2 regions of the Micromonospora sp. NPDC049836 genome follow, and region 1 is predicted to be linked to the other one. Evidence: riboswitches for the same ligand, from Rfam matches in the RefSeq annotation. Region 1 holds a riboswitch; the other holds the start of a gene.
The links. Region 1 has a riboswitch for S-adenosylmethionine ahead of thrC (threonine synthase). Riboswitches for the same ligand answer to the same signal wherever they lie in the genome.

Region 1 (3,811 bases):
GCCGGCCCAGAGCACCTGGTAGAGGCCGAGCACGGAGTAGGAGAAGCCCAACTCCGCGCGTAGCAGCGTCACCGCGGGCGCGAAGGCGTACAGCCAGAAGGTGTAGCAGGCCAGGACCGCGTAGGACAGCACGGTCGGCGCGTCCCGGACGAAGACGTCGGGGGCGGCGCTGCGGGGCAGCGCGGGCCGCCGACTTGTGTATCGATACACAACTAGAGTGTCACCATGAACCGCGCCGTCGGCAACCCCAAGCGGCGGCCCACCATGGGCGACGTGGCCCGCGCCGCCGCCGTCTCGCCGATGACCGTGTCCTACACCTACTCGCAACCGGAACGGGTGTCCGCCGAAACCGCCGCGAAGGTCCGCGCGGCAGCCGCGCGGCTGGGCTATCCGGGGCCGCACCCGGCCGCCCGCTCGTTGCGTCGCGGCCGGGCCGGCACCCTCGGCGTCGTGCTCGGCGAACGCCTGACGTACGCCTTCGAGGACCCACAGGCGGCCCGCTTCCTCGCCGGCGTCTCCGACGTGTGCGCCGCCGAGGGCGTCGGACTCACCCTGGTGCCGATCACCGGCGCCGCCACCGATCCCCGGCGGGTCGCGGAGGCCGCCGTGGACGGCTACGTCGTCTGGACCACCAGCGACGACGACCCGGTGCTCGACGCCGTGGCCGACACCGGACTGCCCGCGGTGATCCATGCCGGCCCGCACGGACGCGGGCTGCCGGTGGTCGGCATCGACGACCACGCCGCGGCGGTGGCGATCGGTCGGGTGGCCTTCGCGCGCGCCCGCCGCCCCCTCGTGCTCGGCTTCCCGCTCGACCGCGGTCGCGCCCGTCACCTGCTCGGCGGCGACGACGTGCCGCAGGTACGGTTCCCGGTGACCCGCCACCGGTGGCAGGGCTTCCGCGACGCCTGGACCGAAGCGGGGCACCCAGCCGGTCAGCTACGGCTGGCCGTCTGCCCGGTCAACCACATCACCGCGGGCGAGTCCTTCGCCGGGCAGGTGCTGACCGGCGGCGATCCGCCGGACGCCATCGCCGCCATGAGCGACGAACTCGCCCTCGGCGCCCTGCGCGCGGCCGGCGCCGCCGGCCGGCGCGTGCCGGAGGATCTCGCGGTGACCGGCTGGGACGACAGCGACGCCGCCGCGCCCGTCGGGCTGACCACCCTGGCGCAGTCGCTACGGGACCAGGGCGCCCACTGCGCCCGGGTGGCCCTCGGCCTGAGCAGCCCGGCTCCGGATCACCCGCGGTGGCACGTCGTGGTGCGCGACACCACCCGACCCACCGGTTGAGCGACCCCTAGGAGAGGAGGCCGGCGTCGCGGGCCGCCCGCAGCGAGGGCTTGATGCGGTGGGTGGGGCCGACCTGCGGGGCGACCGCGTCGATGGTCTTCAGTCCCTCGCCGGTGTTGAAGACCACCGTCTCGGCCGCCGGGTCGAGCCGGCCGGACTCGACCAGCTTGCGCAGCACCGCGACGGTGACCCCGCCGGCGGTCTCGGCGAACACCCCGGTGGTGCGGGCCAGCAGCCGGATGCCGGCGCGGATCTCGTCGTCGTCGGCGTACTCCATCCAGCCGCCGGTGCGGCGGACCGCCTCCAGCGCGTAGAGGCCCGCCGCCGGGTCGCCGATGTTCAGCGACTTGGCGATGCCGGTGGGCCTGACCGGGGTGATCGTGTCGGTGCCGGCGTGCAGCGCGGTGGCGATCGGGTTGCAGCCGGCCGACTGCGCGCCGAACACCTTCCAGCCGCCGGCCGGCGCCTCGACCAGGCCGATCTCGACCAGCTCGGCGAACGCCTTGTCGATCTTCGTGAGCAGCTCGCCGCTGGCCATCGGGATGACCACCTGGGCCGGGATCCGCCAACCGAGCTGCTCGGCCACCTCGTAGCCGAGGGTCTTGGAGCCCTCGGCGTAGAACGGCCGGACGTTGACGTTGACGAACGCGGTGTCCTCGAACTCGTCGGTCTCCACCAACTCGCCGCAGAGCCGGTTGACGTCGTCGTACGAGCCGTCGATGGCGACCAGGTCGCCGCCGTAGACGGCGGTGGTGACCACCTTGCCCGACTCCAGGTCGCTGGGGATGAAGACCACCGACGGCGCGCCGACCCGGGCCGCGTGGGCGGCCACCGAGTTGGCCAGGTTGCCGGTCGAGGCGCAGGCGTACCGGGTGAAGCCGAGCGCCCGGGCGGCGGTCAGCGCCACCGAGACGACCCGGTCCTTGAACGAGTGGGTGGGGTTGGCGCTGTCGTCCTTGACCCAGAGCGGGGCGGTGATGCCCAGCTCGGCGGCGAGGTGCGGGGCGGACACCAGCGGGGTCAGCCCCGGGTCCAGGGTCACCCGGGTGGCCGGGTCCTGGCCGGCCGGGAGCAGGGCGGCGTACCGCCAGAGGTTCTTCGGGCCGGCCTCGATCTGCTCGCGGGTGACGGCGGCCAGCGCGGCGGCGTCGTAGTCGACCTCCAGCGGGCCGAAACACTCGTAGCAGGCGTGCTGCGCGGCCAGCGGGTAGCGCGCGGAACAGGCGCGACAGACCAGGGCGCGGGCCGGGCTGAGGGTGGTGTCGATGCCGGAGACGGCGGGAAGCGTCGACGTCATGTCGAGAAGGTCCTCTCATCTTTCCCCGCATCGCCGGGTGCGGCGGGGACGGAATTGGCACCTGCCCGCGGTCGCTCGTCGTCGAGCGCGTGGGTGGTTGCCGGGGCGTCATCGGGCCGTATCCCTCAGCCCCTCTGGATGAGGTATGCAGTTGTGCCGTCGAGTCTATGCGCCGCCGGAGGCCGCGCCACCTGGGGATCCCACGGTGTGGGCCGGCTCAGCGCCCGAACACCGCGACCGGCTCCACCACGGCCGGCCGGTCGACCACGGCGGCCGGCGCCGGGGTCGCCGCGGCGCGGGTACGGGTGGCGAGGTTCGCGGCCACCAGGGCGGCGATGGTCAGCCCGGCGCCGACCAGCTCCACCGGGACCGGCCGGTAGCCGCGCAGGATCTGCACCGCGAACGTGGCGACCGGCACCAGGTTCATGAAGAGCGCGGCGTTGGCCGGACCGAGCCGTCGTACGCCGGTGTTCCAGGCCAGCACCGCGAGGACGGCGCCGACGAGCACCGCGTACCCGAGCTGGGGAGCGACCGCGACGAGGTCGGCGGCGGCCGGCGCGTGCTGGAGCCCGGCGAGGTCGGCGACGGCGCTGGCGGCGACCATGGCGAGCATGCCGGCGACGGCGGTCAGCGTGGTGTAGCGCAGCGCGGACCACTCGGGGAACCGGCTGGCACCGTGGGTGTAGAACGCCCAGCCGAACACCGCGCCGATCATGAGCAGCCCGCCCACGCCGAACTGTCCGAGCCCGTCCAGCCGACCTCGGGTGATCACCAGGCCGACGCCGACCAGGGCGACCAGCGAGAGGCCGAGCAGCGCGGGCCGGGGCCGTACGCCGTCGCGCGCCCAGCGGACCAGCTGGGTGACCAGCGGCACGGTGGCCGCGAAGAGCGCGATCTGCTGCGGGGTGGCGTGGCCGAGGGCGAGGTTCATCAGCGTGTTGAAGCCGGCGAAGCCGAGCGCGCCGAGCAGCGCCACCTCGACCCCGCGTCGCTGGGTGGCCAGGGCGGCGACCCCCTCGCGCGCCAGCAGCAGGGCGAGCAGCACGGCGGTGGCCAGCACGTACCGGGCGGTGGTCAGGTTGAGCGCGTCCACCCGGGTGAGCGCGCTGGCCAGCACGGGGAACATGACTCCCCAGCTGATCACGGCGAAGATCGGCAGGGTGGCGTGACGGGAACGCATCGCAGCTCCTATGTTCGAGTACCGTCGAACCAACGGCCCGACTC
Region 2 (3,811 bases), on a different contig from region 1:
TCTCCCGCGACCTGCACACCTGGATCAACAGCGGCTTGATGACGCTGTTCTTCCTGGTCGTCGGCCTCGAGACGCGGCGCGAGTTCGACCTGGGTGACCTCCGCGACCGGCGACGATTCGTGCTGCCCGCCGTGGCCGGCGTGATCGGCATGCTGATCCCGGTGCTGGTCTTCCTGGCGATCAACCACGGTGGGCCGGGCGCGCATGGCTGGGGCGTGGCCATGTCGACCGACACCGCTCTGGCGTTGGGCCTGCTGGCACTGCTCGGTCGCGGCGTGCCCGACCAGATCCGGATCTTTCTGCTCACCGTGTTCGTGGTCGACGACCTGATCGCACTCATCGTCATCGCCCTCGTCTACAGCGACGACATCAGAATGACGCCCATCGTGGTGGCCGTCGCGGCGTTCGCGGTCATGCTGGCCCTCCGCGCGGCCGGCGTGAGACGCGGCGCGGCGTACGCGCCGGTCGCCGTCGTGATGTGGGGCGCGCTTCTGGTCAGCGGAGTCGACCCGGTGGTGGCCGGACTGGCCATCGGGCTGACCGCGTTCGCCTACTCTCCGGGCCGCGCCGAGCTCGAGCAGGTCAGCGGACTGTTCCGGTCGTTCCGTGAGCAGCCGACGCCCACGCTCGCGCGGACGGCGTCGATCGGCCTCGCGAACACGCTGTCGCCCAACGACCGCCTTCAGCGCATCTACCATCCCTGGTCCAGCTACCTCATCGTGCCGCTGTTCGGCCTGGCCAACGCCGGCATCAGCATCGACGGTCCGTTCCTGGCCCAGGCGTTCACCTCACCTCTGACCTGGGGCGTACTGCTCGCGTATGTCGTCGGCAAGCCGCTCGCCGTGATCGGCACCTCGGCCGGGCTCACCTGGGTCTCAGGCGGTCGCATCCGTCCGGCCGTGGGCTGGGCGGGCGTGCTCGGAAGCGGCACGATCGCCGGCGTCAGCTTCACCGTGTCGCTGCTGATCGCCGGCCTGGCCTTCACCGGCGACCACCTGGCCGAGGTCAAGGTCGGGGTGCTCAGCGCCGCGATCGTGTCCTCGGTGCTGACCTGGACCGCGTTCCGGGTCACCCACATGTTGCCCAAGGACACGCGCGTCCGGGCGCTGTTCGGCGACATGACGGAGCTGACCGACCTCATCCCCGACGTTGACGAGCAGCGGGACCACGTCCGCGGCCCGGCCGACGCGTCGGTGACGCTGGTGCAGTACGGCGACTTCCAGTGCCCGTACTGCGGGAGGGCCGAGCCGGCCGTCCGGCAGCTGCTGGGCCACGCCGACCTGCGTTTCGTGTGGCGCCACCTGCCGCTGCCGGACGTGCACCCGCACGCCCAGCTCGCCGCGGAGGCCGCCGAAGCGGCGGCCGCCCAGGGCAAGTTCTGGCAGATGCACGACCTGCTGCTCGACCACCAGGACAAGCTGAACCTCACCGATCTGCTCGGATACGCCGCCGACCTCGGCCTGGATCAGAAGCGCTTCCACGACGAGCTCACGAGCCACGCCCACGCCGCTCGCATCGACCGCGACATCGACTCGGCCGACCACAGCGCAGTGTCCGGCACCCCGACCTTCTTCATCAACGGCCGCCGCCACCACGGCGCCTACGACATCGCGACCCTGACCGCCGCCATTCGTACGGCCCGCGCCCGGGCCCGCCTCGGCCGCGCTGGCCTGGCGACCGGTGACCAGGCGCGTCCCGTCGACGTGACGGCACGCCGGTAGGCCGTCAGGTCTCGCCGTGCGACCTCTTGCCGGGACGGGACGGGACCGGAGCGTCACGAGGATCCGGGACCTCGTCGAGGCGTGCGCGGAAGCGCCGGCGTGTTGGCGCGTTCGGCGGACCGGCCGAGGTCACCGGCCTTCGGCGAGCCGGGCCCGTAGGCGGGTCCGGCAGGCCGGCCATTCCGAGGCGAGGATGGAGTACATCGCGGAGTCCCGGAGCAGGCCCTCCTCACCCGGCGCCCAGGACCGCGACCAGCAGCGCAGTACGCCCTCGAACTGCGCTCCCACCCCCTCGATCGCCGCGCGGGAGCGCGCGTTGCGCGCGTCGGTCTTGAGGTCGACGCGGGCCACCCGCCACTGCTCGAACGCGTGGGCGAACAGCAGGAACTTGGCCTCGGTGTTCAGCCCGCTGCCCTGGGCCGAAGCGGCCAGCCAGGTGAAACCGACCTCGACCGCGCACAACTCGTCGCGGTCCGGCCACAGCCGCGGATCCCAGTAGGCGGTCGCCCCGACGGCGCGTCCGGACGCCTTGGCCACCTGCGCGTACGGCAGCAAACTCCCGGCGGCGGCCCGGGCCAGCTGCGCATCGATGTAGTCGCTCACCTCGCCCGCGGTGGGTACCCAGGTGAAGCGGTACGAGGTCCGGTTCTCCTCGGCTGCTCTGGCCAGGTCCGCGGCGTGCCGGTGCTCCAGTGGCTCCAGCCGGACACGTTCACCGTCGAGCAGCGGCGCGGTCAGTCTCGTGGGGAATGGCAGGGGAGTGCTCCGTCCGCGACTTGCCGGGCACACCCTGTGCCGGGCCGGGTCCTCACCCGGAGCACCCCACCCGCGTAGGAGGGTTGCCGGCCAGCAAGCCGGGGCTTCGCGCTGGCACTCATGACCTGGCGTCACGGTAGCGACGGTGTTGGGGCCGACGCAATCCACATTTCGACGCCTGACAGGTGCGCGAGCGCCGTTGCCGGCCGGTCGGGTTCGGACACCGGGCCGTGACCCCGGCGAGGTCCGCGCCTTCCTCGACCGGGCCGTCGCGAACCTGCCCGCCGCGCGGCGCCTGGCCCGGGTGGTCGGTCGCTGGTGGCTCGTCCTGGTGCAGACCGGAGGTCTTGCGGAGCAGTTCGTATACAACATACGCTCCCCGAATCGCCCACTCGAGGAGCTCCCAATGACGAACCTCAGTGACCCGAGCCTGCGAAGGCTCTCCCCATTACGGGCAGCTGTGGCGGCGCTCGCCGTCGCCTGCACCGTCGTAGCGTGCTCGCCGGTGTCGAACGACGAGGGCGGCGCCAAGTCCGGTGAGGACCAGGCGGCAGGACAGGACAACTTCGGTACGCCGGCCGACCCGGCCGCCGTGAAGAAGGGCGGCAAGCTGGTGATCGCCCTCTCCGCGGAGCCCGACGCGCTGGACCCGACGCTGTCGCGCAGCCTCTACTCGCGCTACGTCTTCCAGGCCATCTGCCAGAAGCTCTACGACGTCAACGAGCAGGCCCAGGTCGTACCGCAACTGGCCACCGCCCTGCCGAGCACCAGCAGTGACGGCAGGACGGTCACCATCCCGCTGCGCCAGGGCGCGCGGTTCGCGGACGGGACCCCGTTCGACTCCGCCGCGGTCAAGGCCACCCTGCAACGGCACCTGACCAACGCCCGCTCCGCGCGCAAGAGCGAACTCGGTCCCATCGAGACCGTCGACGCGCCCGACGCCAACACCGTCGTGATCCACCTGAAGCAGCCGTTCGCGCCGCTGGTCGGGGCGCTGGCGGACCGGGCCGGCATGATCATGAGCCCGAAGGCGCTGCAGAGCCTCGGCGACAACTTCGCCAACGCGCCGGTCTGCGTCGGCCCGTTCAAGTTCGCCAAGCGGGTGCCGCAGAACTCCATCGACGTGGTCCGCGACCCGAACTTCTACGACGCCAGCAAGGTCAACTTCGACGCCATCTCCTGGCACATCCTCAGCGACGCGAGCATCCGGGCGGCCAACCTGCGCTCCGGCGACGCGCAGGTCGCCGACAGCATCTCCACCCAGGACTACGCCGCGTTGCGCGGCGACTCCTCGCTCACCGTGCTCCAGTCCCAGTCGCTGGGCTACCAGGGGC

Region 2: it holds a riboswitch for S-adenosylmethionine, as region 1 does, so the genes downstream of both, ACIBPB_RS12400 (GNAT family N-acetyltransferase) here and thrC (threonine synthase) in region 1, are expected to answer to the same signal.

The regions. Positions count from the first base shown of each region.
Region 1 is NZ_JBITLH010000005.1:49,639-53,449, reverse strand. Features, by position in the region: gene ACIBPB_RS14850 (MFS transporter) at 1-210, opposite strand, end outside; gene ACIBPB_RS14845 (LacI family DNA-binding transcriptional regulator) at 226-1,290, shown strand; gene thrC (threonine synthase) at 1,298-2,587, opposite strand; SAM riboswitch class I at 2,600-2,732, opposite strand; gene ACIBPB_RS14835 (DMT family transporter) at 2,805-3,767, opposite strand.
Region 2 is NZ_JBITLH010000004.1:157,204-161,014, forward strand. Features, by position in the region: gene nhaA (Na+/H+ antiporter NhaA) at 1-1,721, shown strand, start outside; gene ACIBPB_RS12400 (GNAT family N-acetyltransferase) at 1,851-2,510, opposite strand; SAM riboswitch class IV at 2,489-2,603, opposite strand; gene ACIBPB_RS12405 (ABC transporter substrate-binding protein) at 2,983-3,811, shown strand, end outside.